Regions from separate parts of the Marinobacter sp. CP1 genome, predicted to be linked through region 2. Evidence: predicted binding sites of a transcription regulator. Region 2 holds the regulator's gene; each other region holds the start of a gene.

What was found. The regulator FliA, encoded in region 2, starts transcription of late flagellar genes. The targets are predictions, from matches to a motif close to CTAAAGTTTNNNNNNNNNNNGCCGNTAA.
Positions count from the first base shown of each region.
Region 1: ACP86_RS20985 (methyl-accepting chemotaxis protein) is a predicted target of FliA. The motif match lies at 8,572-8,599, and genes of this name have one in related genera.
Region 3: ACP86_RS03180 (methyl-accepting chemotaxis protein) is a predicted target of FliA. The motif match lies at 7,950-7,977, and genes of this name have one in related genera.

Region 1 is NZ_CP011929.1:4,565,569-4,576,499, reverse strand. Features, by position in the region: gene ACP86_RS21025 (PhnE/PtxC family ABC transporter permease) at 1-731, opposite strand, end outside; gene ACP86_RS21020 (ATP-binding cassette domain-containing protein) at 745-1,395, opposite strand; gene ACP86_RS21015 (putative selenate ABC transporter substrate-binding protein) at 1,395-2,402, opposite strand; gene senB (selenoneine biosynthesis selenosugar synthase SenB) at 2,433-3,419, shown strand; gene selD (selenide, water dikinase SelD) at 3,416-5,692, opposite strand; gene ACP86_RS21000 (helix-hairpin-helix domain-containing protein) at 5,692-6,360, opposite strand; gene ACP86_RS20995 (hypothetical protein) at 6,401-6,799, opposite strand; gene ACP86_RS20990 (carbon-nitrogen hydrolase family protein) at 6,972-8,492, opposite strand; gene ACP86_RS20985 (methyl-accepting chemotaxis protein) at 8,641-10,527, shown strand; gene ACP86_RS20980 (hypothetical protein) at 10,542-10,931, opposite strand, start outside.
Region 2 is NZ_CP011929.1:349,575-360,505, reverse strand. Features, by position in the region: gene flhA (flagellar biosynthesis protein FlhA) at 1-1,010, shown strand, start outside; gene flhF (flagellar biosynthesis protein FlhF) at 1,071-2,378, shown strand; gene ACP86_RS01655 (MinD/ParA family protein) at 2,447-3,259, shown strand; gene ACP86_RS01650 (RNA polymerase sigma factor FliA) at 3,291-4,034, shown strand; gene cheY (chemotaxis response regulator CheY) at 4,197-4,580, shown strand; gene ACP86_RS01640 (protein phosphatase CheZ) at 4,601-5,386, shown strand; partial or broken gene ACP86_RS01635 (chemotaxis protein CheW) at 5,403-7,552, shown strand; partial or broken gene cheB (chemotaxis-specific protein-glutamate methyltransferase CheB) at 7,618-8,781, shown strand; gene ACP86_RS01625 (flagellar motor protein) at 8,781-9,521, shown strand; gene motD (flagellar motor protein MotD) at 9,540-10,322, shown strand; gene ACP86_RS01615 (ParA family protein) at 10,517-10,931, shown strand, end outside.
Region 3 is NZ_CP011929.1:686,287-697,217, reverse strand. Features, by position in the region: gene ACP86_RS03215 (acyl-CoA dehydrogenase) at 1-1,211, shown strand, start outside; gene ACP86_RS03210 (crotonase/enoyl-CoA hydratase family protein) at 1,211-1,990, shown strand; gene ACP86_RS03205 (alkane 1-monooxygenase) at 2,207-3,475, opposite strand; gene ACP86_RS03200 (hypothetical protein) at 3,658-3,918, shown strand; gene ACP86_RS03195 (hypothetical protein) at 4,010-4,291, shown strand; gene ACP86_RS03190 (alkaline phosphatase) at 4,553-6,136, shown strand; gene ACP86_RS03185 (alkaline phosphatase) at 6,148-7,863, shown strand; gene ACP86_RS03180 (methyl-accepting chemotaxis protein) at 8,090-9,730, shown strand; gene ACP86_RS03175 (DUF4870 family protein) at 9,799-10,164, shown strand; gene ACP86_RS03170 (MFS transporter) at 10,179-10,931, opposite strand, start outside.

The DNA.
Region 1 (10,931 bases), 550 kb from region 2:
GCACCCACGATGTACACCGGCAACAACTTGGGTCTTACCCAAAGGGGAATGGTGGCGATGAGCACGTAAAAGAGTATCAACATCGCGCCGGCGTCGGAATACATGCCCTGGGAAAAAGACGTTTCCAGATAGAACCCCAGAGTCGGCAGGCCAACAAATCCGAGTATGGCGCTTGAACGCAGACCGCATTCCAGGCGATAGGCGGTGTAGGTTCTCAGCTGGACCCAGCAATCAGGAATCTTGGTATACAGGAACGCCGCGATGGTTCCTGTCCCCGGCGGCAGGAGCCTGCCTGGTTCCGGGTCGGCTTCCTCGAGAATCTCGGAGTAAACCTTGGCGAAAATGCCGGAGTAGGGTATCGCGATTGCCAGCACGCCCGTCAGGGGGTGGAAACCGAAAAACTGCAGAAAAATCAGAGCCCAGAATAGCTCGTGAATTGCCCTGATGAAGGCGCAAAAAATCCGCACCGGGAGGAACCGGTACACCAGAGCCAGAAAAAATCCGCAAACACCGCCAACGGTCACCCCAACAAACGCAAAGGCCACCGTTCGCAATAAGGCGGTAAGAAGGCCTTCGCTGCTGAAAAAGTTCGGAGTGAGTACACCCAGGAAAAAGTTGCCCAGGTCCCGCCAGGGATTGTTTGCGGTGATCGCAATATCGGCAAACAAGAGCCCCACAAGCGCAATAGCAAGAAAGATCAGGCTGGTGCGAACAGTTGGGTAGGAGAGCATCGCTCGACAGATCCTAATACAGCGACATGATGTCTGCGGCCGCCAATTGGTCAGTAGGCTCATCAAGGGCAACCTGCCCATTCTGTATGCCAACAATCCGGTTACAGTACTTCATCGCCATTTCCACATCGTGAAGAGCGATAACACTGGTTTTGAAGCGATCTCGCAGCAATTGCATAACGTGATGCGCCATGGGGCCGTCCAGTGCGGAGATGGGTTCATCTGCCAATAAGACCGGGGCGTTGCGATAAAGGGCTCTGGCAATGGCCACCCTTTGACGCTGCCCGCCCGAGAGCGAAGCTGTGGGAATCCAGAGTTTTTCAGACATTCTCAATGCGTCCAGAAGCTCCAGGACCTGTTTTCTGTCCTGTTTGAATGGCCGCACAAGGGTAACGGTGTTGTACCAGGTGGCATGCTTGTCGAGCTGGCCCATGAAAACGTTGTGAAACACCGGAAGGGCGTTTACCAGACCAAGCTCCTGAGGGACAAGGGATGACTGGCCATCCACTCGCTGGTGAATAAGCCGGATAAGAGTGGATTTACCTGCACCACTCTTACCGACCAGGGCAACCTGATCTCCTTCTTTTACCTTGAGGGCGAGAGGCCCGATTACCCGCTCACCCCCAAAAGAGGCCGTCAGGCCTGAGAGATCAAAGCCTGCCATCAATCAATGATTCCGATTTCTTTCGCTACTTTGCGAATCGGCTCATAATCGTCGTTTGAAGCTGGAATAAAATCAGAACGCGGGAAGCTCTCAAGCAACTCGGGATCATCAAGCGATAGCAGGGCTTCGCGAACCCGATCGGTAAAGCCTTCGCCGTAGTTTTCATCCACGTCGCCACGGATGCTCCATTGGTAATTCGGGAACCCGGGTGTTTTCCAGATGACCTTCACGGCGTCGGTATCAATGTTTCCGTTTTCCAGTTCTTTTTCCCAGACCGCGAAGTTCATCGCGCCCACTTCGTAGGTGCCGGACTCGACCAGACGGAGGGTGCGAGTGTGGTTGCCGCTGTAGCCGACCCGAGAAAAGACATCTTCAGGTGCTTCGCCAAACGTTTCGCGGATGTGGTACTCCGGAATCAATCGTCCCGACGTTGAGCCCTTTGATCCGAAGGTAAAGGTCTTACCACGTACGTCTTCTGGCAGGCTATCCTGCCGATTCAGGCCGGTGCTCTCATGAGCAATAAAATAGACGTAGAAGGCCTGGTCTTCAGTGCCCTGTGCGATTGCCTGCGAACCGGGTACAAGTGATCTCGCCTGAACACCCGACAGACCGCCAAACCACGCCAGCTGCACCTGGTTATTCCGGAAGGCGGAAACGGCAGCCGCATAGGATTTCACGGGGATGTACTTCACATCGGCATCCAGTTCCTCGGAAAGGTAGTCCGCAATGCCGCGAAAACGCTCGACGAGCTTGGTTTCATCTTCGTCCGGTATTGCCGTAAAAATGAATGTCTGCGCGGTCACGGCGGCTGAAAAAAGAGAACAGAGACCAATAATCAGCAATTTCCGTATAAGATTGTGGGTCATGGTTTTTCCTTTTTGGAATGGATATTTACAGTGCAGAGATGAAGCGAACGACTCCTGCTTCAGAAGGATACCTTGATTTGGGTTAACTCTGAACAGCTGTACGGTTTGCGGGTTTAATTGGCTCAGGGCCGAACACTCCATTTTTCAGTAAGCTGGGTTCAATCAAAGACAATGCATCTGATAATGATCACGCCGGCGCAGCCGGGTTCGAAAGCAGGAAACCGGGCAACGGCGGAACGGTGGGAGACCTTGCTGCAAAGTGCCGGGCACTCGGTCGACGTGGTTACTGAATACCACGGGGAACCCTGCGATGCGTTTATAGCCCTGCATGCCTGGCGTAGTGTCGATGCCATACGGCATTTCCGCGAAATCTGGCCTGAAAAGCCGCTCATCGTGGCTCTCACCGGCACGGATATCTATTACCACCAGCACGAATACCCGGAAGACACCCGGTATTCCATGGGCGCGGCCGATGCGCTTATTGGTCTGCACGACTTGGTAGCGCACGACATACCCGCCGGCCTTGCCAGCAAATTGGTCACGCTATACCAATCGGCTGAGGGGCCGGAGGCCTTTCCGGCGCGGCAAGCGGATCTCACGAAGGAGAGTTTTGGCGCTTGTGTGATTGGTCATCTTCGGGACGAAAAGGATTCTCTGCGGGCGGCCTATGCCGCGCGATTGCTTCCGAAGGATTCGAAGGTACAGGTTTTTTGCGCCGGCAAGGCCCACAACGACGCATGGCACAACAAAGCAGAGCGGGAAATGGCTGAAAACCCACGCTTCCAATGGCTCGGCGAGCTGGATAAAACCCGCACCCGGCAGTTGATGGCGAACAGCCAGTTAATGGTGATCAGCTCGGTAATGGAGGGTGGCGCAAACGTGGTCTCCGAAGCCTGCCGGGCTGGCTTGCCGGTGTTGGCATCCGACATTCCGGGCAATGTTGGTTTGCTGGGGCGTGACTATGCCGGATATTTCCCCGTTGGCGACGAACAGGCGCTGGCCGGATTGCTGCAACACGCAGAGACCGAACCTGCGTTTCTCGAAAGCCTCAAAGCGCAGGTTGGTAATCTGGCCAAGCGTTTCCTGCCCGAAAAAGAACAGGCATCCCTGGAGCAGGCGCTACGCCTTGCAATGCATCGCTGCTCACAGGGACGTTAATCCCGCAGGGAAATAGGCTCGATGGGCCCCGATTCATCTTGGGCGGTAATCCGGCCGATGATCGCGGTATGCGGGTAACCCAACGACTTCAGCTCCCGGACGCATTCTTCGGCTTTGTCTGCCGCAACGCTTGCCAGCAGACCACCCGCCGTTTGAGGGTCAAAAATCAGGGGATATCGGGCATGATTTACCCATTTTTCCTGATCCCGGATACCCCGGCGCAAGCGGATGTTTGCAGGTTGCAGGGAACTAAGGATCCCTGCTGCCGCTGTTTCCTCCGCGCCCGGAAGGATCGGGATGGCAGAAAGATCCAGTTCGGCATCCACACCCGAGGGCTTGGTCATTTCAACCAGATGCCCGAGGAGGCCGAAGCCAGTAACGTCGGTACAGGCTTTTGATCCAAATTTCCTGAGACAGTCTGCTGCCGCCTTATTGGACTGGATCATGGAGGCGAGGGCGGAATCGATCCACCGACCTTTGGCCGCCAGCTTTGCGTGAGCGGCAAACAGGGTGCCTGTACCGATGGGCTTGGTGAGAATCAGGGCATCGCCCGCTTTCAGGCCACCTTTGCTCATGACTTCTTCCGGGTCGATCAGGCCGTTGACTGCAAAGCCCAGGGCCAGTTCCTTGCCCTCGCCGGTGTGGCCGCCAACCAGCGCGCATCCTGCCTCGTTCAGCACTTCAACAGCACCAGACATCATCTGATAGACGACATCCTCAACCTTGGATTCAATACCGTAAGGCACCGTGGCAACGGCCGTGGCACTCTGGGCTTCGGCGCCCATGGCAAAGACGTCACCGAGGCTATGATTGGCCGCCACCTTGCCAAAGATGTAGGGGTCGTCAATGAACGCACGGAAGAAATCCACGGTGTGAACCACGGCTTTGCCGGGCGGTACTGTCAACACGGCGGCGTCGTCCGGGGCGTGAAGCCCGATCAGGATATCGTCCCGCTCAATGGGTTTCAGCTCTCCCAGGGCACGCGAAAGAACGGTGCTGCCCACCTTGGCGCCACAACCACCACAACGCATGGCAACCGCCGAAATGGCCTGGGAGGCTTCCTCGGCATTCTGTGCGGCAGCCGTATCCGGCAGTTTGGATTCTTCCTCCATTGGAGGCAGATCGTTGAACTTCTTCATAAAGCGGCGATCGATCCAGTCTTTCCAGCGCCAGACCCAGGCGCCGTCGAACTGCAAATCTCCCCGGGAGGCCACAGCGTACTTGTCCCCGGTGCTGATTAGCGCTAACCACTTCTTCTGCGGATGAAAATCCTTCGGATCCTTGCCGGTTGCAAGCCGCTTGAGGTTGTCGGCGAGGGGAGGGCCCTGTCTTACCGCAAATACCCCCGCTTTTTCTCGGGGGTGATTCAAGACGTTGGCAATATCGCCAGCAGCAAAAATGCTGTCGTCATTCTCCACTTGCAGGGTATCGCGTACTCTCAGGAACAGACCATCGTCCAGCGCCAGGCCTGTGTCCTTGAGCCATTCCGGGCCACCAGCCCGGGTTACCCAGAGCACTTCGTCCGTTTGCAGGGTTTCGCCGGATTCGGTAATCAATAACCCTTCCTGAACCTTGCTGACTGGCGATCCCAGATGGACCTTCACACCACGATTCGACAAGGTTTTTCGGAAAACCTCACGCACCTTGGGGTTGTGGGTCGGTAGAATTTGGTCGGCGGCGTCGAAGAGGTGGAAATGCAGCTGACCGGGATCTTTACCACGCTGTTTCAGTTCATTCTTCAGTCGAAACTGCATGGCGAGGGTCAGCTCAACGCCACCGGCACCAGCGCCAACCACGGCAACCGCCAGCGGCCCGTCGTGATTCTCGATACGGGAAAGCAGTGCAAGCCAGCGGTTGTTGAAGCCGGTGATCGGCTTCACCGGAACGGCGTGGTCGGAAGCGCCTTCCACTTCATTGACCCGCGGAGACGAGCCAATATTGATTGACAGTATGTCGTAGGGCACATCCGGGCGACCGCGGCAGATAACCCGCTTCTGATCCCGGTCGATGCCCATGGCTTCGGCCCGGTAAAAGCGCGCGCCAGCGTATTCCGCCAGGCGGCTCAGATCGATGTGGACATCGTCGTAGCTATAGTGGCCTGCCACGTAGCCCGGCAGCATGCCGGAATAGGGGGTGTGGGTGTCGCGGCAGATCAGGGTCAGGCGCACGCCGGGAACAGGGTTCATCGCGAACCGCTTGAGTACCCCGACGTGGCTGTGCCCGCCGCCAATCAGGACAATGTCCCGTAAAACAGGCTGGTCAGGCGTTCGCATCAGCTGATTTTCTTGGCTTCAGCGCTGAATTGGCTGTATCCCTTGACGTTTGAGAAGGCCTTCAGCTTTTCCTGATCTTCGGCAGACGGATTGGCGATCTGGTCGATGGAGGTAATGCCAGCATCCTTCATCTTCTTCGCGGTGGCCGGGCCGATACCTTTAACCAGTGTCAGGTCACTCTTGTCGACCGGCTTTGCAGCCTTGGCAGCTGGTGCTTTCTTGGCTGAAGGCTTCTTCGCAGCCGGCTTTTTCGCCGCAGGCTTGCTGGTCGCGCCTTTGGCTTTGGAAGCTGTTTTGGCGGTTTTCTTAGGCGCTGATTTCTTGGCTGCCGTGCTGGCCTCTTTACTCACTTCATCTGTGAGCTTCTTGACCTCTTCACCCGCTTCCTTGGAAGCCACGCCAAGCCGCTCGAGAATGCTGCTCTGCAGTTCATGGAACTCTTCCAGGCGACGCTCAAACTCTTCGTGGAAACGCTTCATCTCGCGGTCGCGAAGCTCGTCGATTTCCTTGAGCAGCTTGCGAACAGGCTCCTGAACCTGGTTCTGCAGGCTGTCGAACTGCTTCAGCGCATCGTTCACCAGGCCTTCGATCTGGGATGAAGTCTTTTCGAACTCCTTGTTGACCTTTTTCACGATTTTATCAACGTTCTGTTTGGCTTTCTTCGCCATGGAATGTCTCCTTACGGGCAGGTTTCAACGAAAATCAATATCAGGCCATCTGCCGGAAACCGGACATGGAGCCTGGGGAACGACGTGATTTGAGCGACTGTTTCTTGGATAGCACTTCCCGGATTCTGCGGAGCTTTTCCGCCAGCGACGAGCTGCCGTTGGAGTCGAGCTCTACAAAATCGATTGAATAGAAGAAATTGCTGCAGTGTTTTCTGCGTTCGGTCACCAGGCCGGCGAGTCCTTCTGCGCGGATCTTGTCGAACGGCATGTCCATCACGAGATCGAGCACCACGGTATCACCGGGGTTGAACACTTTGTCGGTTTTCATAACACAACCGTAGCCGTCCAGCTCATAAAGGGCGGCTTCGACAAGTTCCTTCCGAAAAAGGCCCTGTCTGACTCGGAATCGTGCGACAAGGTCCGGCAATGCTTCGTTCATGAATCGGGTTCTCTGGTGATTTCCGTATCCACAGCAACCTGTCTCATTGGGAGACAGGCTGGATATTGGTTAAACAATAGACACTGAATTCTAGTTTTGCAACGCCATCAGTGCCATACGATCGACCGCTAACGCAGTTATTTAACAATTTCACCTGGCTGATCGGGCCAGTTTACCTGGTCTTCAATTCATACATATCAACGCGACGATCTTTCAGGTTAGTGACAGACCCCTCGTTACGCACCAGTTTCAGCTTTTCCAGGTCCATATCGGAGAACATGATCATCTCCGTATTCGGCGTGGTTTCCGCCATAACTGCATCGTGCGGGAAGGCAAAATCCGAAGGTGAGAATACGGCAGACTGGGCGTACTGGACGTCCAGGTTCTCGACTTTCGGCAGGTTGCCAACGCTACCAGTGACGACCACATAGCATTCGTTTTCGATGGCGCGGGCCTGGGCGCACTGACGAACCCTGAGGTAGCCGTTTTTGGTGTCGGTCCAGAACGGCACCATGATGATATCAACCTCCTGGCTGGCAGCAATACGGCCCAGTTCAGGGAATTCGATGTCATAGCAGATCATGATGGCGACACGGCCGGCATCGGTCTCGAAGACCTCAAACTGGTTGCCGCCCTCGATAACCCAGTCGCGGCGTTCGTGGGGCGTGATGTGAATCTTGCGTTGCTCATCAACACGCCCGTCCCGGTGGCAGAGATAGGACACGTTATACACCCGATCGTTTTCGATCAGTGGCATGGAGCCGGTGATAATGTTGATGTTGTAGCTCACCGCCATTTCAGACATCTCTTCCCGGAACTGCTGGGTAAATCCGGCGAGGAAACGGATGGCCCGGGTCTGGTCCATCTGATCGGTCAGTCCCATCAGCGGCGCGTTGAAAAACTCCGGGAAGATGGCGAAATCACTTTTGTAGTCAGACAAGGCATCCACGAAGTACTCGACCTGCTCGAGCACCTCTTCAACCGAGGTGAACTCACGCATCTGCCACTGCACAGCGCCCAGCCTTATCTGAGTTTTCTTGACGCTCAGAACCGGGGAAGGTGGGGTGTAGAGAATGTTCCGCCATTCCAGCAACGTGGCGTAGCCCTGGGATTTCTCATCCTCGGGCAGGTATTTGTGCATCAACCGCGTAACCTGGAAATCGTTTGAGAGCTGGAAACTCAGAATCGGATCGTAGATTTCCTTCCGATCGACCCGTTGAATGTACTCCTCGGGTGAATACTGTTCGGCGTATTTGAAGTAGCTCGGTATGCGCCCGCCCGCCAGGATGGCACGCAGGTTCATGGAGCGGCAGAGTTCTTTTCGCGCTTCGTAGAGTCGACGACCCAGTCGGTAGCCCCGGTAGTCGGGGTGGATAAAGACATCCAGCCCATAGAGGGAGTCACCATTGGCGTTGTGCCAGATCTTCTCGTTACGGAGGATCAGATCGTCGTAGGTATGCGGGTTGCTGAAACGCTCGTACTTAACGCAAACCGTCAGCGCAACCGCAATAAGCTGCCCACTTTCCTCAATGCAGATCTGGCCGTCGGGGAACTGCTCCACCAATGCCTTGATGGTGTCCTTCGGCCAGGAGCCTCCGATGTCGTCGTATACCCGATCCATAAGCTTCTGAAGCTGATCGTAGTCATCAAGCCTCAGGTTCCGGAGGTTGAGGTGCAGTTCTTCATGGGCCATTCAGTTCGGCTCCCGTTCGTTATGGAATGAGGACAATCTCAGCGTCTGCGTCAATAATTGGAAAGTTTAACAGAAGCCGCTAAAGACTTCGCATCATGGGCCGAAACACACATTAACGAATATCAATTTTATTGCTGAGGATTCGACGGTGCAGCTGACATTCGGGCAAAAGCTCCTGACTGCTTTCGGCATTCTGTTGCTGTTGGTTATGGGGGCTTTTACGCTCTCTGGCGATTTACGATTACAAAGCACCACAGAAACCTATGTGAACGCGCTGATCGACGACACCGTGCAGCAGAGCACGTCGAGCATCGCAGAGTGGCTCAATACCAGGCTGGTGATGACTGAAGCCACCGCCAAAGCCCTGGAAAATGCCGAGAACGACGAAGAGGCGCGGGTTATTCTTCAGGCCATTACCACCGGCGGCGGGTTCCGGGATGTCTATGTCGGGCGTACCGACGGCTACATGCTGATGAAATCGCCGGAGGCGAATGCCACGCTGCCAGCGGATTACGATCCCCGCCAGCGCCCCTGGTACAAGAAGGCCATGAGCCTTGGAAGCGCCTCGTTCACCGAGCCGTATCAGGATGCCAGCACCAACGACATGATCATCTCCACACTTGCGCCCGTGAAGCGCGGTGAATACGCGGGCGTGGCCGGTGCTGATATCGGCCTGGGCGCGATAGCAAAAACCCTGAGCACAGTCACCCTTGCGGACACCGGTTACGCCACTTTGATCAATGAGCGGGGTACCATACTGTTCCACCCACGGCAAAACCTTGTCGGCAAGAACATCAGTGAGCTCATTGGCGGCAAGCCGGATCTTGGCGGGGACGCTCACGAATACAGTAATGATGACGGCAACTGGGAGGCCAGCTTCTATCCGATCAGTGAAGCGCGTGGCGTGCAATGGTATCTGGGGACCTTTGTCAACGCGGACAAGATCAACGCACCGGTCCAGAGCGCCAGAATGACTGGATTGATCATGGCCGTGATCGGCCTGATCGTTTCTCTGGTGATCCTGCATCTGGGCATCAAGGTTCTGATGGCGCCGGTTCGCCGCTTGAACAAGGCCATGGCGGACATTGGCAGTGGTGATGCTGACCTGACCCAGCGTCTGGACGACAGTGCAAAAGATGAATTCGGTGAGTTGGCCCGGAGCTTTAACCAGTTTGTCGAGAATATCCAGACGGTTGTTCGGGATGTCCAGAAGGGTAGCGCCGAACTCGGGGATAATGTCAGCTCGCTGAGAGATACCGCCAGTACCAGTCGTTCAAGCGTTGAGAGCCAGCAGGCCGAGATCGATATGGTGGCGACCGCGATCAACGAGATGTCGGCCGCTGCCGGCGAGATCGCCCAGAACGCACAGCAAACCGCAGATGCCGCCAACACCGCGGATGCGGACAGCCGGGCTTCGCTGGAGACCGTCGCTGCCTCCCGGGACGCCGTGCAGAAGCTCTCGAAGGAGATTAATGCGGCTGCAGAGGTCATCCACACCCTTGGCAAGGACGTTACGTCCATCACGACGGTGCTTGAAGTGATTCAGGGTATTGCAGAGCAAACCAACCTGCTGGCATTGAATGCCGCGATTGAAGCGGCTCGGGCCGGTGAAGCAGGGCGGGGCTTCGCAGTTGTGGCAGACGAGGTACGTAACCTTGCCCAGCGCACCCAGTCCAGCACGGAGGAAATCAACGACATGATTGAGCGTCTGCAGAAGGGCGCAAATGATGCGGTCGATGTCATGAATGCCTCAACGGCGGTATCCAATGTCAGCATGGAAAAAGCGCAGGACGCCATGGATGCCCTCAACCGGATTGCCGAGGCAATCACGTCCATCAGCCAGATGACGTCGCAGATTGCCACGGCATCCGAAGAACAGACGTCGGTTACCGAGGAGTTGAACTCGTCGATTACCCGGATTGCGGATCAGGGCCAGGAAGCGGCGGCCGCGGCCACAGAAAACGATGTTTACAGCGGGCAGATTGAACGCATCGGCACCGCACTGAACCAGAACGTGTCGAGGTTCCGGGTGTAAGCGCAGGGCGCCCGCTAGCGGCTTAGGACTTCTAGCCGACGGCGCAGGTTCTCGAAGGTTTTGCGACCAACGTAACGGGATTCTTCGCTCAGGTAAGGGTTTTCGAGGGTAATGACCGTACGCTCGTCGAGATCAAGCTCTTTCACAGCGCGGGCGTAGTAGTCCCTGAGGAAATCATTGAAGCTGCCATCGTGGATGGCGCGTTCGATTCCCAGCTGAAGCCGATGGGCGGTTTCCTGGTCTTCGGGACCGACAAAGAGATAGGACGGCATCGGGTAGGCGATCAACAGATCAGGCTCAATTACCAGATTAGGATCGTGCTCCAATTCCAGGTCGTAAAGCACTTCGCTTACGCCCCTGGCAAAACACTCGAAGCGTTCATTACGCAACATTCCGAACAGTAT
Region 2 (10,931 bases):
AAGTGGGTTACCGGTTGATCCCGCTGGTGGACAAGTCACAGGGTGGCCAGTTGCTCAGTCGTATCAAGGGCGTTCGTAAAAAGCTGTCCCAGGATCTCGGCTTCCTGATGCCCTCGGTCCACATTCGAGACAACCTCGATCTGATGCCCAATGTCTACCGCATCACCCTGATGGGCGTGACCATTGCCGAAGCGGAAATCCATCCGGACCGCGAACTGGCCATCGACCCCGGTCAGGTATTCGGAAAGATAGAAGGCATTGAAGGCAAGGATCCGGCGTTCGGTCTGGACGCCAGCTGGATTGAGCCAGACAAGAAAGACCAGGCCCAGACGCTCGGCTATACCGTGGTCGATGCCAGTACGGTGGTCGCGACCCACCTTAACCAGGTACTGCAGAAACACGCCCACGAGCTGCTGGGCCATGAGGAAGTCCAGAAATGGCTGGATCAGCTTGAAAAGATTTCTCCGAAGCTGGCCGAGGAACTGGTACCCACCACCGTATCCATCAGTCTGCTGCTGAAAGTGCTGCAGAACCTCCTGAAGGAAGAAGTGCCGATCCGAGACATGCGGTCCATTGCCGAGGCCATCGTGAACGTGCATCCGAAGAGTCAGGATCCGAAGCTGTTGACCACCGTTGCGCGGCAGTCCCTGCGCCGGATGATTGTCCAGAGTATCTGCGGCAACGAATCGGAGATACCGGTGATCACCCTGGATCCGGATCTGGAACAGTTATTGCTGAAGTCTGTTCAACAGAGTCAACAATCCGGCGGACAGGAAGATATTGGCCTGGTCCTGGAGCCGAATATGGTTGAAAAACTCCAGCGCTCGCTTCAGGAGAGCGTCCAGCGTCAGGAGATGCTCGGCAAGCCAGCCATTCTGCTGGTGTCCGGGCCCCTGAGGCCGGTGCTGGCGAAGTTCGCCAGCTACGGGGTAGAGCGGCTCCATGTGCTCTCGTACCAGGAAATTCCGGATAACAAACAGATTACGATCGTGGCGTCCGTTGGCCAGTAACGGCGCGGATGACAGAGCGGACAGCGCCGGCACGGCGTTGCCGGTGGAGGAAGAGGCATCATGAAAGTAAAACGGTTTTTTGCTCAGACCATGGCCGAGGCGCTCAAGCAGGTCAGTGAACAGATGGGGCCGGACGCCGTGATCCTTTCCAATCGTCGGGTCGACGGCGGTGTCGAAATTGTGACGGCGCTGGACTATGACGAGAATATGGCGCGCCAGCGACTGGGCAACCAGGCAGAAGAAGCCACCAACGGGTCCCGCTTGGCCGAGATGCAGGCCGACCAGCACAGGCGTCTTGAGGACGAGCTGAGCCGGTCCCGGGACCGCATCCGTGAAGTACGGGAAAAGCGGGCATCGCAGGGCGCGAGCTACGCCGGTTCGTTCGCTGCCATTCAGGAAGAGGTGAGCGGTGGTTTTGGTGATATTGAACCTCTGCCACAGGCGCCGAGGGAAGCCTATTCCGATGAGCTGGCGCAGATGCGGGCCGAGATCAGCTCGCTCAAAGACATGATGCAGGGCCATCGGCCGCAACAGGAGCCGGAGGTTTCTGCGACCACCGCCGTGCAGCAGAGGCTTGCCGAGCGCTTGCAGGAGTTCGGCCTCGGCAGTGATCTGGCGGGGTCAATTTCCCGTCGTCACAAGGCGGGGCGCCTGGAAGACGGTTGGAAGCAGTCCCTGAAAATGCTGTGTACCGGGGTTCGGACCTCCCGAATGGAGTGGCTGGATGAGGGCGGCGCCTATGCGTTGGTGGGTCCGACAGGGTCCGGGAAAACCACCACCATCGGAAAACTCGCCGCTCGTTACGTGCTCAAGCATGGCTCCGATTCCGTGGCCCTGGTTACCACGGATCGCTATCGGGTGGCGGCGCACGAGCAGTTATTCGTGTTCGGTCGGATCCTGAATGTGCCGGTTCGGGTCGTGGATGAAAGTCACAGTCTGGACGATATTCTGGACGAACTGTCAGACCGTCATCTGGTGCTGATTGATACCGCCGGACTGACCAGTGCGGACAAAGGCTACCAGGAACAGCTGGCCGAACTGGCTCGCAGCCATCACAATATCAAAACCCATCTGGTGGTCTCGGCAACCAGTCAGCCTCGCATCATGAAATCCGTGTGGCATTGCTATAAGATGGCAAATCTTGCGGGCTGTGTGATGACCAAAATCGACGAGGCCCTGACGCTGGGCGAGTCTCTCGGGTTTGTGATGGAAACCGGTCTGCCGGTAGCCTATTACACAGACGGCCAGAAGATTCCTGAAGACCTGCACCACGCAGAAGCCGTTCCGCTGGTGCGGTTGGCCGTGGATCGGCTGAAAACACTCCAGCAACAGCAAGCGGTCGCAGAGGGCCTGAAAGAGCACGCCTGAGACCGGACAGATTGACAGCAGGCGTCGGAGACAAAGCCGGCGAAACGTGGCGAGAGACCAAAAACAGTATGAGCAGAGCACATCCGGTACAGGTGATTGCAGTTTCCGGCGGAAAGGGTGGTGTCGGCAAGAGTAACGTGTCGGTGAACCTCGGAATCGCCCTGGCGCAGAAAGGCCGGAGAGTGGTGCTGCTCGACGCCGATCTGGGGCTCGCCAATATCGACGTCTTGCTGGGCATCACTGCCAATCGCAACCTCCAGGATGTTCTGGCGGGCGACTGTGATCTGAAGGACGTTCTGGTGAATGGTCCCGGTGGCATCAAGATTGTCCCCGCCTCTTCCGGTACCCAACGAATGACCCAGCTCAGCCCCATGGAACATGCCGGGCTGATTAATGCGTTCAGCGAACTGGGTGATCAGATCGATGTCCTGATCGTTGATACCGCCGCCGGTATTTCCGAGTCAGTGGTCAGTTTTCTGAGAGCGTCGCAGGAGCTGCTGCTGGTTGTCTGCGACGAGCCGACCTCGATCACCGATGCCTATGCCCTGATCAAGCTGATGAACCGTGATTATGGAACCAACCGCTTCCGTATTCTTGCCAATCAGGTCCGGAATGAGCAGGAAGGCCGGCATCTGTTTGAAAAACTGACCCGGGTCACCGAGCGCTTCCTCGATGTGGCACTACAATACGTAGGAATAGTCCCCTACGATGAGGCCGTGAAGAAAGCGGTTCAGCGGCAGCGTGCGGTGCTGGACGCCTATCCCAGGGCGAAAGCTTCACTGGCCATCAAGGCGCTGGCGGACAAGGTAGATAGCTGGCCGTTGCCGTCCTCTCCCCGCGGGCATCTGGAATTTTTTGTGGAGCGGCTCGTCGAAGTCTGAATCGGATCCAGTCAAACAAAAAACCGGATACATGACATTGGCGAAAAACCTCGGAATCTATAACCAGTCAAGTGCGCAGAAGCCGGCTCAGCTCATTGAGCAGCACGCGCCGCTGGTCAAGAAAATTGCCCTTCACCTGATGGCTCGCCTGCCGGCGTCCGTCCAGCTTGAAGACCTGATGCAGGCCGGCATGATTGGTCTGCTCGAGGCCGCCCAGCGTTACAGCTCCACCAAAGGTGCTACCTTCGAGACTTACGCCGGTATCCGTATTCGCGGCGCCATGGTGGACGAAATCCGCAAGGGTGACTGGGTGCCACGTTCTGTTCATCGCAACGCCCGTCGCATTTCCCAGGCCATCAAAGCCGTTGAAGATCGACTTGGCCGCGAAGCCCACGATCAGGAAGTGGCCGAAGAGCTGGGCATGGGGCTGCCCGAATACCACTCCTACCTTTCCGATTCCAACAGCGGTCGACTTTTTAGCCTCGACGAGCTCAATGAATCCGGAGAGCTGCCGATAGAACAGACAGAGACGCAGGATAATCCCCTTGAGGGTTTGTCCTCCGATGCCTTCCGGCGGAGCCTCGCTGAGGCGATTGAAGACCTGCCGGAGCGGGAAAAGCTGGTGTTGAGCCTTTACTACCAGGAAGAACTGAACCTCAAGGAGATTGGCGCGGTGCTCGGCGTCAGTGAGAGCAGGGTAAGCCAGATTCACAGCCAGGCAGCCCTGCGCCTTCGGGGGCGGCTCTCGGATTGGCGTCAGGAATCGGACAACTGACCGCGTTCAGTCTGTGTCGCCAACGAGGTGGTCTGTAGTTTTTGGTAACCGATGCTTTACAACCGAAGCAAAGGTCCGACAATAAGCGGTTAAAACAGCGGCCTGCTAGACTTTGAACGCAAAGGTCAAACGAATTCCGGGTGTTACTAACTGGAGGTCCCATTGGACAAAAACATGAAAATCCTCATTGTGGACGACTTCTCCACAATGCGACGGATCATCAAGAACCTGCTGCGTGATCTTGGCTTCACCAACACCGATGAAGCTGACGACGGCAACACGGCACTGCCAATGCTCAAAAGCGGCAAATACGATTTTCTGGTGACCGACTGGAACATGCCTGGCATGTCAGGCTTCGACCTGCTCAAGGCCGTTCGGGCGGACGAGAATCTGAAAACCCTGCCGGTATTGATGGTAACTGCTGAGGCCAAGCGCGACCAGATCGTTGCCGCTGCCCAGGCAGGCGTAAACGGGTATGTGGTCAAGCCGTTCACCGCTGCCGTGCTCAAGGAAAAGATTGAGAAAATCTTTGAAAGAATCCAGTAACCAGAGGTCGGATGGCTCTCATGAGCGATAGCAAAAAGAACCATCGGGGCCTTGAACCGGAGGTGACGGAAAAGCTCCAGCGGCAGGCAGCGGAACTGGCCGAGAGTGTTGATGCGGGTGATTATGCCAAAGCCATGACCCTGATCAATGAACTCAGCGAGGTCAGGGATCAGAGTCTGTACCGTGAGGTAGGGCGGCTGACGCGGAGCCTGCACGAAGCAATCCGGAACTTCCAGATTGATCCCCGTAACGCCGAGCAGCAGGAAGCACTGTCAAAGATGACTGATGCCTCTGATCGTCTCGAATACGTTGTGCAGATGACCGGTGAAGCAGCCAACCGGACCATGGACCTGGTTGAGGAAACCATGCCGGTGGCCAATGCCCTCAGAGACGAGGCCGCCGCGTTGCGTGATGAGTGGCAGCGCCTGCGTCGCCGGGAAATGCAGCCGGCTGAGTTTCGCGAGCTGTACGGCCGGATTGATCGTTTTTTTGTCAGCATGGCAACCGATGCCGACACCATGTACAGCAACCTGTCGGAAATCCTGCTGGCTCAGGACTATCAGGATCTGACAGGTCAGGTCATCCAGAAGGTCACCGCCCTGGTGAAAGAGGTTGAGGAGCAGATGCTCAGCCTGGTGGTGATGGCCAGTCATGTGGACCAGCTCACGGGCACGGTGCACCAGATTGAAGAAAAAGAAGAGTCTGCAGAGAAGGGCGTCGGGCCCCAGATCAAGGCCGATGAGCGTGAAGATGTAGTTTCGGGGCAGGACGACGTAGACGACCTGTTGTCCAGTCTCGGTTTCTGAATAATGAGGGTAACGCATGGCGTTTGATGCTGATGAAGAGATTTTGCAGGACTTCCTGGTAGAAGCCGGCGAGATCCTCGAAAAGCTGTCAGAGCAGTTGGTAGATCTTGAGCGACATCCTGACGACAGTGATCTGCTCAACGCCATCTTCCGTGGTTTCCATACCGTGAAAGGCGGAGCCGGCTTCCTTCAGCTTGAAGCGCTGGTGAACTGCTGCCATTCCGCGGAAAACGTTTTCGACATCTTGCGTAATCACAAGCGCAAGGTGGATTCCGAACTGATGGACGTGGTTCTAGAAGCACTCGACTACGTCAATGCCATGTTTGAGCAGGTCCGCAATCATGAGGAGCTGACGCCGGCTCCGGACGAACTGATTGCCCGTCTGGATGCCCTGGCCCAGCCTGAAGGCGAGGGGGCACCGCCCGCTGCCGCTCAACCTGAGCAGGAAGAGAGCGAACCGGCAGAAGACGGTGGCGACATCACCGACGACGAGTTCGAACAGCTTCTGGACGCACTGCAGGACGAGAAATCAGCGGAGGTTTCCTCGGCTTCGAGCGCCGGATCGGCCGGCGGTGACCAGGAAAGTTCTGGAGACGACGAAATAACCGACGACGAATTCGAAGCGCTACTGGACCAACTGCACGGAAAAGGTCAGTTTGCCGGTGCGCCAGCTGGCGAGGAAGAGGCTTCTGGTAAAGAAGAAAAGCCGGCTGCCAAGGCCGGATCTGCTGGCGGCGATGACCTGATCACCGACGACGAATTCGAGAAACTGCTGGACGATCTTCACGGCAAGGGCGGAAGCCCGACCGCGGGCGGAGAGCCTTCAGCCTCGAAAGAGCCTGCAGCTCCAAAACAGCCCTCAGCGCCGAAACAGCCTGCATCTTCAAAAGAACCAGCTTCAGCGAAAGCAAACGCGTCAAAACCCGAAAAGTCGAAGCCGGCCGAGAAGCCGGAGGCCAAAGGCGCTGCCGCACCGGCGATGCCTGCTCGCGAGAATGCCCCGGCCGCGGAAACGACGGTTCGTGTCGACACCAAGCGGCTCGATGACATCATGAATATGGTGGGTGAGCTGGTGCTGGTGCGTAACCGCTTGCAGCGTCTGGGTGCTGAAAGTGAAGACGAACACATGCACAAGGCGGTATCCAACCTGGATGTGGTTACGACTGATCTCCAGTCCGCCGTCATGCAGACCCGCATGCAGCCGATCAAAAAGGTGTTCGGCAGGTTCCCCCGCGTTGTGCGCGATCTCGCCAGAAACCTCAAGAAAGAGGTGAACCTGGTGATGCATGGCGAGGAAACCGATCTCGACAAGAACCTGGTTGAAGCGCTGTCTGATCCGCTGGTTCACCTGGTGCGGAATTCGGTGGACCACGGGATCGAGGCTCCGGAAGTCCGCGAGAAGGCCGGGAAGCCACGCCAGGGCACGGTTACCCTCTCTGCCGAGCAGGAGGGAGACCATATTCTGCTGTTTATCGAGGATGACGGCGCGGGCATGGATCCGGAAGTCCTGCGCCGCAAAGCAGTCGAAAAGGGTATCTACGACCAGGACGCCGCGGACCGGCTGACCAATTCGGAGTGTTACAACCTTATTTTTGCCGCCGGATTCTCCACCAAGGAGCAGATTTCGGATGTGTCCGGACGTGGCGTCGGCATGGATGTGGTGAAAACCAAGATTGGCCAGCTCAATGGCCAGTTGAGCATCGAATCCGAGCTGGGCAAGGGCTCTCGCATTGTCATCAAGGTTCCGCTGACGCTCGCCATCATGCCCACCCTGATGATCATGCTGGGCGATCAATCCTTTGCGTTGCCGCTGGTCAACGTGGTCGAGATTTTCCATCTGGACCTGACCAAGACCAACATCGTCGATGGGCGCGAGTGCATTGTGGTTCGGGATAAAGTCTTCCCGCTATTCCATATCAAGCGCTGGCTGGTTCGTGGCGGTGCTGGCCAGGAGGTGCCCGATAACGCCCATGTTGTCATTGTGGCCATGGGTCCAAGCAGGTCGGGTTCGTGGTCGACCAGCTGGTTGGTCAGGAAGAAGTGGTTATCAAGCCCCTTGGGCGAGCGCTCCAGGGTACGCCAGGCATGGCCGGTGCCACTATTACCGGCGATGGCCGGATTGCACTCATTATTGATGTGCCAAGCCTGTTGCAACATTACGGTTGAGCCGGGCCTTCCGGCGCTTTTTGCCAGAGAAGGCCGAAGAACGATGGATTGGGTAGGAGAAGTGGATGACAGTTTCTGTCCTGGTCGTTGACGATTCAGGGTTTTTTCGCAAGCGGCTGACGGAAATCCTGACCAGCTCCGGCCAGATCAAAGTGGTAGGTGCTGCGACCAATGGTCGGGAAGGCGTTGAGCTGGCCGAGAAACTGCGTCCCGACGTGATTACCATGGATTATGAGATGCCCGTGATGGATGGCATCTCTGCCGTGCGCGAAATCATGCGCAAACATCCGATACCGGTGCTCATGTTCTCATCGCTCACCTATGAGGGCGCCCGGGTCACACTGGATGCGCTCGAGGCCGGCGCCGTTGATTTTCTGCCCAAGAATTTCGAAGAAATTGCCCGGGACAACAGTCAGCTTCAGAAAATCTTGATTGAGCGGATTCTGGATGTAGCCCGCAGTCGTCCCGGCAACCGTTCTCCTGCGCCTTCCCGCGCGGAACCTTCAGCTCCGGCCTCCCGGGCGCCGGAGCCTGCAGGGCGCCCGCGTCCGGAACCAGCACCGCGTCAGCGTCCTGACACCCGGGCTCCGGCAGCGTCGGCAGGTTCTCCGGGCGAAACCGAGGCCCCCAGGCGCCATGGCCGCCGTGGGCCGGCCAAGCATTACGCCGTTGTTGGCATTGGTACTTCAACCGGCGGCCCGGTTGCCCTGTAGCGGGTACTGACGGTGTTGCCCGCGACCTTCCCGGCACCGATTGTTCTGGTGCAGCATATGCCGGCGAGTTTTACGCCTGCCTTCGCCGAACGCCTTAACAAGCTCTGCCGGATTGAAGTCCGGCAGGCTGAGGATGGTGAAGTGTTGCGGCCCGGCCTGGCTTTGCTGGCGCCCGGCGGCAAACAGATGATGGTCGAGAATCGGGGCGGACAGCCCAGGATCCGTATTCTGCCCGGAGACGAGCGGCTCAATTACAAACCCTGCGTGGACGTTACCTTCGGTTCTCTTGCCCGCAGCTTTCCGGGCAAGACGCTGGGCGTCATTCTTACCGGGATGGGCTCGGACGGCAAAGAAGGCTGTCGGATGATGAAGCAGAGCGGTTCCGATATATGGTCCCAGGATGAAAAATCGTCTGTGATCTACGGCATGCCGATGGCCGTCGCCAAGGCAGGGCTGACGGATGATGTATTGTCCCTGGACGAGATCGGGCCACGCCTCGCGGAAGGTGTGTGCTGATGGATATCCTGAGCCTGCTCGGGGTCATACTGGCCTTTGCCGCAATTCTTGGCGGTAACCTGCTGGAAGGCGGAGCGGTTGGCTCACTGTTTAATGGGCCGGCGGCCATCATCGTCATCGGTGGCACTCTGGCCGCGACTATCCTGCAGACCTCGTGGCCCATGCTGAAGCGGGCTTTCACTCAGGTGCGCTGGGTCTTTTTCCCGCCGTTTATCAACCTTGAAGACGGTATCGGAAAAGTCATTGACTGGAGTGTAAAAGCCCGCAAGCAGGGCTTGCTGGGTCTTGAAGGGCTTGCCGAGCGCGAGCCGGAGCCCTTTGCCCGCAAGGGGTTGCAGTTGCTGGTGGACGGTGCCGAAACCGAGACCATCAGGGGCATCATGGAAGTTGATCTGGAATCCCGTGAGCAGAGGGATCTGGAGTCGGCCAAGGTGTTCGAGGCCATGGGTGGTTATTCGCCAACCATCGGCATTATCGGGGCTGTCATGGGCCTGATCCAGGTGATGACCAACCTTGAGGATCCCCAATCCCTGGGTAGCGGGATCGCAACCGCCTTTGTAGCCACCATCTACGGTGTGGCGCTGGCCAACCTCCTGTTCTTCCCGGTCGCCAACAAGATGCGCGGTATCGTGCGGGAGCGCACCCGCTATGAGGACATGATGATCGATGGCCTGATTGCCATCGCCGAGGGTGAAAACCCGAAATCCATCGAATTGCGGCTGCGGGGCTTCCTGCAGTAAGCATGCGCAGGCCAACTTATGCGGCGCCGTAGGCAACCCCAGGATGATCTGCACAACAAGGAGCGGTGGCTGATTTCCTACGCGGATTTCATCACCCTGCTGTTCGCCTTTTTCGTCGTGATGTACTCGGTATCGTCCGTTAACGAAGGCAAATACAAAGTCCTTTCTGAAACCCTGACCGGCGTGTTCAATGCACCCCAGCGCTCCTTCCAGCCAATCGAGATTGGCGACCAGCCCCAGAGATCGCTGAATGCGCCTGCCGAGAACGTAATCCCGCCGGCGGTGACCGAAGCGCCCCGAAATCCGGAGATGGACGCGCAGGCGCGGACCGAAGCGCTGCGAGCCATGGCTGACCAGCTTTCCATGGAGTTTGATGAGCTGATCAACCAGGGCGTGGTTTCGCTTGAGACCAGCGACCAGTGGCTGGAGCTGAATCTGCCCAACAGTCTGTTGTTTGGCAGCGGCGATGCCGAGCCCCATTACGATGCGTTCGAGGTGGTCGAGAAAATCGCCACGGTTCTGAACAACCGGGACAACGCTGTCAAAGTGGAAGGCTTCACCGATAATCAGCCGATCAGTACCTCCCGTTTTCCGTCAAACTGGGAATTGTCAGCCGCCCGGGCGGCTGCCATGGTCCGGATGCTGGTGATGGAGGGCATCGAGCCGGAACGTCTGGCGGCTGTCGGCTATGGCCAGTATCAGCCGGTTGCCCGGAATGACACTGAGGAAGGGCGCCGCAGAAACCGCCGGGTGGTATTGCTGATCTCCCGTGACGCCAGTATTCGCGGTGCCATGCGCTGACCCGATCGTCGGCAGATGCGTATAGAGCCATTGGCATGGTTCCTGTATTACTCCCCGTTAACAATAAGGCGCCGGCAACAGCTTGCCGGATTTTCCGAGGACTGGTTCAAGTTGCCCGGGGAATGGCCGATAAACGGGACTGTGGCAACGGTTAATTGCCGGCCACACCGATGTATTCTCTGGAGAATCAAAGCGTGCGAATCTGGGCAGTAGCCAATCAAAAAGGTGGTGTCGGTAAAACCACGAGTGTGGTCGCCCTGGGCGGCTTGCTTGCCGAACGCGGCAAGCGTGTTCTCGTTGTGGATCTGGACCCGCATGGCTCGCTCACCAGCTGGTTCGGTTACGATCCGGATACAATCGCGCACAGTGTTTTCGACCTGTTCCAGCACCAGGGCAAGGTTCCGGAAGGGCTACCCGCCCAACTGATTACGGAGACCAGCTGCAAGGGCCTGTCCCTTTTGCCGGCGAGTGCAGCCCTGGCTACCCTTGAGCGACGAATGATCGGCGTGGAAGGCATGGGGCTGATCATTTCCCGGGCCCTGACTCAGCTTTGGGACGACTTTGATTATGTCCTGCTCGACAATACTCCCTCTCTGGGGGTTCTGATGG
Region 3 (10,931 bases), 340 kb from region 2:
CCGGTGGCGAGCAGTCCATCACTGACAACATCGTTCACATGGTGCTGGCCAAGATCAAAGGGGCGCCGGCGGGCGTGAAAGGTATCTCCCTGTTTATCGTGCCCAAGTTTCTGGTGGATGACGAAGGCAATCCCACTGAACGCAATGGCGTCAGCCTCGCTGGCCTGATTCACAAGCTGGGCTACCGTGGAACCACCTCCACCGCCCTGAGCTTCGGTGATGATGCTCCCTGTCACGGCTATCTGGTTGGCGAGCCCCACCAGGGCCTGAAGTATATGTTCCAGATGATGAACGAAGCGCGGGTTGGCGTGGGTTTCGGCGCCGCTGTGATCGGTTATCGCGGCTACATGCACAGCCTCGAATACGCCAAAGATCGCCTGCAGGGCCGTAGGGCCAGCGAGAAGAACCCGGAATCCCCACAGGTGCCGATTATTGATCACGCCGATGTCCGTCGCATGCTGCTGGCCCAGAAAGCCTACAGTGAGGGTGGTTTGGCTTTGTGCCTCTACGGCGCCCGGTTGATGGATGACCAGCACACCCATCCCGATGAACAGAAACGCCAGGAAGCCGGAAAGCTGCTGGACCTCCTCACTCCGGTGATCAAAGCATGGCCTTCCGAATATGGCCCCAAGGCTAACGACCTGGCTATCCAGGTATATGGCGGTGCGGGTTACACCCGAGAGTATCCGGTAGAGCAGTGCTGGCGTGACAACCGTCTGAACCCGATTCACGAAGGCACCAACGGTATCCAGGCCATGGACCTGCTGGGCCGTAAGATCTGGCAGGATCAGAGCCACGGTTTGCAGCTGCTCATGCAGGAGATGCAGGTAGATCTGCAGGCAGCCACCACCGATCGTTGCCAGCAATGGGCCCTGTCCCTGAGTGAAACCCTGCAGCAGGCAGTGAAGGTTACCCAAAGCCTGGGTAAATCCCTGATGGAAGGCGATCCCGACAAAACCCTGGCCAATGCCTCCTGCTACCTGCACCTGTTCGGGCACATTATGGTGGCCTGGATGTGGCTGCGTCAGGCCAATGCCGCCTCCCATGCCCTGGGTTCCGCGAATACCGATGATGAACGCAATTTCTACCAGGGCAAACTGCAGGCGGCCCAATACTTCTTCCACTGGGAATTGCCAACCGTGGCTCAGGATCTGGTGCTGCTGCGCAATCAGGACGATACCTGCCTGAACATGAAATCGGAGTGGTTCTGATGGCTCTGGTAAATGTTGAGAAGAAAAATTACATCTTGCTGATCGGGCTGAACCGCCCGGAAAAAATGAACGCCATGAACCGCGAGATGTACCACCAGATTGCGGCGGCCTACCACCAGCTGGAAAACGACCCGGAGCTACGGGTCGGGCTGATGTACGCCGAGGGCGACCACTTCACCAGCGGCCTGCAACTGGACGACTGGGCGGGTGTGTTTGCCAACGGCAAGGGCATTGAACCGGGTGAGGGCGAACTGGATCCCTTCCACATTACCGGTCAGGCGCTGACCAAACCCGTGGTCTTCGCCGCCCAGGGCATCTGCTTCACCTGCGGCGTTGAGATGATGCTCAACACCGACGTGCGCGTCGCGGCCAAAGGCACTCGCTTTGCCCAACTGGAAGTCAAACGCGGCATCTTTGCCTGCGGTGGTGCCACCATCCGCCTCCAGCGTGAAATCGGCTGGGGCAATGCCCAGCGTTACCTTCTGACTGGCGATGAGTGGACCGCCGATCAGGCGTATCAGTGGGGGTTGATTCAGGAACTGGTGGAACCCGGCGAGCAGTTCAACGTCGCGTTGGAAATTGCCGAGAAAATTGCCAGGGCGGCGCCATTGGGTGTCCAGGGCAGTCTTAAATCCTCAAAAATTGCTGTCAGCGAAGGGCAGGAGGCTGCGAAGCAGCGTTTGTTCCCGGACCTTCAGCCGGTTATGGCCAGTGAGGATGTAAAGGAGGGAATTCAGTCATTCCTGGAACGTCGAGAGGCCGCTTTCAAAGGTAAGTAACGGCTCAACTTGGTCAGAAATCACGGGTTTTAGTGCTTATAAAGAAACCTGACTATATCGCCAGAGCTCAGGGCAGCCGACCGGGGTCTTCCTTCCGGGAGTGTGAGCAGCAAGGATGCTGCGATCAAGCCCCCATGGATGGGTTCACGGCGTCTCCCGGAAGGAAGACTCCGGTTGGCTGCATGCTCTATAACGTCAAGGCTTGGGGGCAAGACTTCAGGCGGCCTCGGAATTCCCGGGTTCGCGACGAGCCTTCGCTTCAGCCGCTACCTCCGCAGCATAATCCGAATACTTGGCCATCAGCTCCTCCTTCCGATCCGGATCCCAATTGATTTTACTCAGATCCCCCTCGTAGTGGTCAATCACCCGCTTATCCATGGTTTCATACCACCATTGCGGCAGGTAAGCCGGCAACAGCATCGACGCATAACCACCCGGCAACTGCGGCGCCTTCTCGAAATGCCTCAGGGCCTGGAAGCTGCGTTGTGGGTGGGCATGATGATCCGAATGCCGCTGCAACTGGTACAGGAACAGGTTGGTCACAATATGATTGCTGTTCCAGCTGTGCTCCGGCTGGGTACGCTCGTACTTGCCGTTCTTGTCCTTCTGACGGAGCAGGCCATAGTGCTCAATGTAATTCACACTCTCCAGCAGGCTTGCGCCATACACCGCCTGGGCCGCCAGGAATGGTACTGCCCGTGGGCCGCAAACCAAGGTTGTCGCGCCAAAGAACCCGGCGCTCATGGCCCAGCCCTGCAACAACTCATTATCCAGGCTCCAGAAGCCCTTGCCTTTGCGGGCAAGCCGCGCCTTCTCAATCCTGATGGAGGATTTGATGCCACCCAGCACCGTACGGGGAAGGAACTTCCAGAAACTCTCGCCCATGCGGCTGCTGGCCGGATCCTCCGGTGTGGCCACCCGCTTATGGTGGCCGAAGTTGTGTTCGACAACGAAGTGGGTATACCCGGTGGGCGCCAGAGCCGCCATCGCCAACAGCTTGTTCAGTCTGTTCGATTTGTGACCCAGCTCATGGGCCGTGTTGATGCCTACGCCATTGATGGCACCAACGGTAAGCGTCAGGCCGATTTTATCGTCCAGGGGCGTATCCTTGCGGCTGGCCAGCCAGGCGCCCATGAGGGTCATGGCGTACTGGGTCGGAATAAAGGCCTTCACGATCCGGTCGTAGTACTTGTCCCGTTCCAGGGTCTCCACTGCGGATTCCGGCGGGTTGCTCTGGTCCTCACCAATGGCCCTGTCCAGCGCCGGAATGATGCCGTGCACCAGAGCAGGGCCGGTCCAGGCCAGGGCTTTCAGTTTTTTGGGGGCCAGGGCGTAACCGGTCAGGGCCGCGAGCCCGATGCCCGGCAGGACAGGGCCGAGTAACCACATATAGCGTTTCGGATCCTTCCAGTTGCCAGTGGAGCCGGATTCGGCGGGGGAAACGACATTATGCGATTCCGGGTTGTCGTGGGTCTTGGCGTTCATTGTGTTCTCCCGTTCGGTGCGCGTAATGTCAATTTATGTCGGACAATCTGGCAATGCAACGACCGTCCGGCAGAGCGGGGTAGCTTGGCGCAAAATGACAAATATCATTCTTTTGGCGAAATCCCGTTTTCTGAGCCAGACTTCGGGGAAAACAAGAATTCGACGGTAGTGAAGAATCAGCTATGCCAAATTTTCCCTCCACTCCCTCCGCTACGGCTTCGTACTCAGTTCAGGGTATGCTTCAGGAGTATCTGGGCTCAGGGCAACTGACCGAGGTGGTTTACCGGGACAGCGCCGGCCAGATATGCACGGTGCACGATGTTATTCGTGAGCTTTGCAGTCGCGCAGGGCAGGATTTCCTGCTGCTCGGACGAGGCACCATGCTCCCGCTCGATCATGTCATCACCATTAATGGCCGGCTGCTGGCAGGCAGCACAGGCTAACCAAAGGGTAATCGCCGGGTAATTGCCTTTGGGCCGGGCCTCGCCGTACCCTGTTTCGCGTTGTAAATATTTATCAACAGAGGGATATGGTATGAACAAGCTCACGCTGGGTGCGCTTTTGGTGGTTCTGACACTGGGCCTTGCTGCCTGCGGTTCGGAGGACAACGAAGGCGTGGATGTCGAGCAGGCTGCGGACAACGCCGGAAACATGATGGAAGAGGCTGGCGATTCAGTCGAGGAAACCTACGAGGATGCTACTGGCCAGAACGAAAGCGTCATGGGAGAGTTACAGGAAGGAGCGGAAAACGCAGCTGAGGAGATGGGAGATGCCGCTGAGGAAGCGGGTGACAGGGTAGAGGAGGCTACTCAATAACTCTCCGATAACTCTCCGATAACTCTCTAATTTCCGCCGGCGCGCCTCTGTTTGCGCTGGCGGGTCCTGGTCATCAGCGTCCGGGGAGGAGAGTGAGTCGAATCTTTTGCGGCCAGACAACCTTAATGCCTGAGTAACACAAATGTAGGATTAACGTCATAACCAGCCCCTATCTTTTTAGCGGAGTCGATCCGGAATTCTGTTCGATGAACAGGTTGTACCGGAGTGGCAGACAACAACACCGTTGAAAGGATATGCGCTATGAATCTGGAAAGAGCGTTAATTTCCGTGGCGATCGGGCTGGCATTGTCCGCCAGTGTCGTCGCAGAGATACTACCGACCTCACAAAAGGGCAATACCTGGTTTATTAACGCCGCGGCACAGCTTCAGCAGAAGCTCTCCCTGAAGTCCTCGGATAAGGCGAAAAACGTCATTCTGTTTGTGGGCGATGGCATGGGGGTGTCCACCCTTACCGCTGCGCGCATTCTGGAAGGCCAGAGGCAGGGCAGTCCGGGCGAGGAAAATCTGCTGAGCTTTGAGAGTTTCCCCTTCACGACACTCGTGAAAACCTATAACACCGATGCCCAGGTTCCGGATTCAGCGGGCACCATGACCGCCATGATGTCTGGTTTGAAAACCGATGCGGGCGTGCTGGGCGTGGACGAGGATGTCCAGCGGGGTGATTGCAGCACGGTTGCAGGCAATGAAGTAGTAACCGCTCTGGAGCTTGCGGAAATCAAGGGTTTATCCACTGGTGTGGTCTCCACCGCACGCATTACCCACGCCACACCCGCCGCTGCCTATGCCAAATCGGCAGATCGCAACTGGGAAGACATTTCGGATATGCCTGCTGAAGCGGTTCAGGCCGGTTGCAAGGACATTGCCGATCAGCTGGTCAGTTTCGAGCAACTTCTGGAACAACGTTACGCTGGCGTGGATACCGATGGGATTGACGTGGTCATGGGCGGCGGCCGTCGCCACTTCCTGCCAAATGATGCCAGGTTCAACAGCCCGGATGCGCGATCCAGTGTCGAAGGCGACCGCACCGATGGCCGCAACCTGGTCACCGAGTGGCAGGCTCAGTATCCACAAGGCGTATACGTGTATGACAAGGCCGGTTTCGACAGCGTCAACGCCGCAACCACGTCCAGGTTGTTCGGCCTGTTCAACGAGTCGCACATGCAGTACGAGGCTGACCGTGGCAACGATGTTGCCGGTGAGCCGTCACTGAGTGAGATGACTGCCAAGGCCATCGACATTCTGGATAACGATCCGGACGGGTTTTTCCTGACCGTCGAAGCGGGCCGCGTTGACCACGCCCACCACGCCGGCAGTGCCAATGGCGCCTTAACCGATACCATTGAACTGGCCGAAGCCGTAAAAGTGGCCGCGGATCAAACCAACCCGGAGGATACCCTGATTATTGTCACCGCTGATCACAGCCATGTGTTCACGATGGCCGGTTATCCGAAGCGGGGCAACCCGATTCTGGGCAAGGTGGTTAATGTTGGCGAGACGCAGCCGGCACTGGCCGCCGATGGCATGCCCTACACCACCCTGGGGTACGCCAACGGACTCGGTTTCCGTAATCTTGGTATGGAAACGGATTCAGACGTGGCCTACAGCCAGGCACCTAACGCCGGACGTCAGAATCTTACTGGCGTGGATACCACCACCACTGGTTATCACCAGGAGGCGCTGGTTCCGCTTGGTAGCGAGACCCATTCCGGTGAGGACGTCAGTCTGCATGCAAAAGGACCGGGTGCTCATCTGGCGCAGGGAACCATCGAACAAAGCACGGTTTTTCACCTGATCGACCAGGCTCTGGGCTTAATCGAAGAATAAGGAGCAAGGCAATGAACAAATTCTTTTACAGCGCACTGACGGCTTCAATGTTTGTCCTGACCGGGTGCACGGATGACGACGATAACAGCCCCGTGCAGCCAGCCGATGAGGCTGTGACCAGCCTTTCCTCGCAACAACTGGAAACGTCGCTGACCAACCCCTGGTTCCAGCAGGGCCAACAGGATATCGAAGCGGCGAAAGCGGCCTGGGCCGAGGTTACCGGTACCGTGGCCCCTGTCACTCAATCGGGCTCCCTGCAGGCGGCCATCGCCGATGCACGGGGCAAGGCAAAGAACGTTATCCTGTTCGTGGGCGATGGCATGGGCGTTTCAACCGTCACAGCGGCGCGTATTCTGGATGGCCAGAATCAGGGCAAGCCGGGGGAAGAGCATCAACTGAGCTTCGAGCGTTTTCCGTTCGCCGGCTTGGCCAAAACTTATAACGTAGATGCGCAAGTGCCCGACTCCGCTGGCACAATGACAGCCATGGTGTCTGGTGTAAAAACCGATGTAGGCGTGCTTGGCGTGGACGAAGACGTTAGCCGGGGCGATTGTGGTTCGGCCACGGGTAACGAGCTGATGACACTGACGGAGCTGGCGGAACTTGCTGGCAAGGCCACCGGGGTGGTATCGACTGCCCGTATCACTCACGCCACGCCGGCAGCCACCTACGCCAAGTCGGCAGATCGTAACTGGGAAGACATCTCCGATATGCCTCCCGAGGCAGTTACCGACGGCTGCCAGGATATTGCCGACCAACTGGTGAACTTTGAAGCAAACCTCGAAGCACGCACCGGCGCGGATATTGACGGCCTTGATGTGGTCATGGGCGGCGGCCGTCGCCACTTCCTGCCAAATGATGCCAGGTTCAACAGCCCGGATGCGCGATCCAGTGTCGAAGGCGACCGCACCGATGGCCGCAACCTGGTCACCGAGTGGCAGGCTCAGTATCCACAAGGCGTATACGTGTATGACAATGCCGGTTTCGACAGCGTCAACGCCGCAACCACGTCCAGGTTGTTCGGCCTGTTCAACGAGTCGCACATGCAGTACGAGGCTGACCGTGGCAATGATGTTGCCGGTGAGCCGTCACTGAGTGAGATGACTGCCAAGGCCATCGACATTCTGGATAACGATCCGGACGGGTTTTTCCTGACCGTCGAAGCGGGCCGCGTTGACCACGCCCACCACGCCGGCAGTGCCAATGGCGCCTTAACCGATACCATTGAACTGGCCGAAGCCGTAAAAGTGGCCGCGGATCAAACCAACCCGGAGGATACCCTGATTATTGTCACCGCTGATCACAGCCATGTGTTCACGATGGCCGGTTATCCCAAGCGCGGCAACCCCATTCTCGGTAAGGTGGTGAGCATTGGGGCGGAGCAGCCTGAACTGGCGTCGGATGATCTGCCATACACCACCCTGGGGTATGCCAATGGCCTCGGCATGCGCGACTATGGAAGCGAGACCGATGCGGACCGTACCTATGGCGACCCCATCAACGCCGGCCGAAAGGACCTGACCAACGTTGACACCACCACGCCGGGCTTCCACCAGGAGTCATTGGTGCCACTGGGCAGCGAGACACATGCCGGTGAGGATGTGGGCATTTATGCCAGGGGGCCGGGTGCCCATCTGGTAACGGGCACCAACGAGCAGAACATGATCTATCACATAATGGATTATGCCTCGGATATCAGCGGGGCTGCCAACCTGGCTGTGCGATAAATCCCGGGATTAATAGCTAAAAACGCGCTAAACACCGCAAGCCCTGCCCACTTGGTAACAGAGTGAGTCGGGTTTGCGGTTTTTTGTTTCAGAAACCCCTTTTCCTGCCGATAAGCCAGTTACATACACTAAAGTATGAGTTATAAACTCATATCAATTTATTAGTCTCCATGATGGCCTTAAATAACAAAATATTGGTAGAAGCAACGATAAAGAAGAGGTTCCTATGGGGTTGCTGGATCGGGCTTCAATAATATTGGGGGTGGTGAGTGCTGTTGTTCTTGCGGTCATCAGTGCAGTGGTGGCGCCTTTGCTAGGCCTTGAACCGGCATCAATACTGGTTGGACTGGTGGTTGGCCTTGCAGCCGCCGCCGGCTTTCTGGTCATCCGGGTGCTGGAGCCTGCCGAACGCGGTCTCAGGGCTCTGGATAAGGGCACCCTGGCAGAAGATCATCCGCTCCGGGCCCATTGCCGGCAGCTGCTTTCCGATGCGAAAGCCGGGCGGGCTCTGGTGGAAACCCTCTCCGGAAGCGCTGACAGGAACGCTATTTCCGCCGCCCAGGTCTCCTTTGCCGCAGACCAGCTCAAGATCCGGCTGGACCGTCAGGTTGAAGAAACCGCCCAGATGGCCGATTACGCGGGCCAGATTACCGAGACCGTGCGGGAATCCTCCGAGCAGGCGACCGATGCCGCCACCATGGCTCTCCAGAATAAGCAGGTCAGTACCGAGGGGCGCGAAGCGCTGGTCTCGGCCATCGATAGTGTGCGCGCGGTACACCAGCAGTCCGGTGAGAATCTCCGGCTGATCCAGGAGCTGAACGAGAAATCCAACAAGATCCAGGGCGTGACCGCCACCATTCAGGGTATTGCCGAGCAAACCAATCTGCTTGCACTCAATGCGGCCATTGAGGCCGCCCGTGCGGGTGATCAGGGTCGCGGATTTGCCGTGGTGGCGGATGAGGTGCGTCAGCTGGCGGGCCGCACGGCCCAGGCGACCGGTGAAGTGGCGGAAACCCTCGAGGAAATACGGTCCGATACCACACTGATTGTATCCCGCATTGAAGATCTTGCCCGCAGCATTGAGGAGGGCCTGACGTCTGTGGAAAGCGTGGGTGAGCGTCTGGAACAGATCAGCGAACAATCTGATCGGGTCCAGCAGCAGGTTGCCCGGATAGCCGAAATAGATCAGAACAACGAGCAGAGTCTGGCCCAGGTGTTCTCCGCCATTGAAACGGTGCGTGACCAGATTTCCGAGAGCGATACCAGCGTTTCCTCGCTGGCGGAGCAGGCTGCTACTTTGATGGAGCTTGCGGAAAAAGCCAATGCTTCATTTGCCCTGAACAGCGAAGCCAGTTATCACCGGCCGTTCTTCGATCAGGCCAGAGCGGGCGCTGACCAGATCGGCCAGATGTTCGAGCAGGCAATCCGGGATGGCAAGCTCTCAGAAAGCGCGCTGTTCGACAAGAGCCGGACTCCCATCCCGAACACGCACCCGCCAAAGTACTCAAGCAGCTTTGACAAATTTACCGATCAATACCTGCCGACCATCCAGGAGCAGGTGAAAAACGCCCATGAGGCCATTGTCTTTGCCATAGCCGCTGCGCCTGACGGGTATGTACCGACCCACAACAGGGATTTCGCCCACGCACCGACCGGAGATCCGAAGGTGGATCTGGTCAAGAGCCGGAGCAAGCGGCTGTTCAACGACCGAACGGGCATTCGTTGTGGCACGCACACCGAGAACATGCTTTTGCAAACCTATCGCAGGGATACCGGCGAAATCATGCATGATCTCTCCGTACCTATTTATGTGAATGGCAAGCATTGGGGCGGTTTCCGCCTGGGCTACCGTCCGGACAATCACTGACCGCGGCGGGATTTTCGGCCACGGGGGCTGTGGTAGACTCCGATTAATAGATCAATAGGAGACTTGTCTTGGCTGAACCGGAGTTTATTCCTGCCGACACGGACCCCGCCTCCCGCCGAAGTGATCCGGCGCGTAACCTGGCGGTGGTGGTCTACATCCTTCAGGCGCTGTCGTTTTTCGTAGGAGGCATTACCGGTCTGGTGGGCGTGATCATCAATTACGTCAAACTGGACGACGTCCGTAATACCTGGGTGGAGCGGCACTTCCGCTGGCAGATTCGCACCTTCTGGATCGGCCTGCTCTGGACCGTGATTGGCATAGTGACCACGCCGATCATCATCGGATGGTTTATTCTCCTTGGTATTTCTATCTGGATCATCTACCGGATCGTGAAAGGGGCTCTGGCCCTGAATGACGGCAAGGCGCCCTCCTGAACGGGCGACCGTTATCAGTCTTCGGTCACTTCCTTCAGCCCCATGGCACTGAACATCCCAGCCAGCCCCATCAGGCCCAGAACGATGATGACCGCCACTTCTGAGATCATTGACACGAGGGCGGTGAGGCCGCCGGTAACAAGCAGCAGAACACCGATGACCGTGTTGCTCACCGCCGTGTAATCGGTACGCTTGTTGCCCCCTGCCATGTCCACCAGATAGGTTTTACGCCCCAGCCTGACGCCCGCATGGGCAATGCTCAGTACGAAAAACGCAATCGGGTAAAACCAGACGCTGCCGATTTCCGTCCCGATAAACAGCGCGGTGAAGCCGACGATCAGGCACACACCGCTGGCCATTGCCGCCCCACGGATCATGACTCTCCGACTGGAGGTGTCTGCAGCCCAGCCCCAGAAGCTGGCACTGAGCGAGCTGGCGAGGCTGCTGGCCAGCAGGAAAACGCCCAACATCCAGCCAATGTCGGATTCTTTCTGTGCCAGTACGACCAAATAGGGTGAAGCCAGTGCCGAGCTGAGCAGCAGGGCCCGGGTAATCACGAAGTTCCGGAACGGAACGTCATCCCGGAGCAGGGACAGGCTTCGAAATGCCTCGTTGATGGCATTTCCGCCGCCACCGGTTTCACCGTCGTATTCTTCCACTCCGGCAAACAGCAGGCCGGCGATCACCCAGAGTGCCGCGGCCAGAAGTAATAATACGGTGTAAAAGGCGAGGGTGGGGTCGCCGCGTTCCCAGAACAGCAGCGCGGT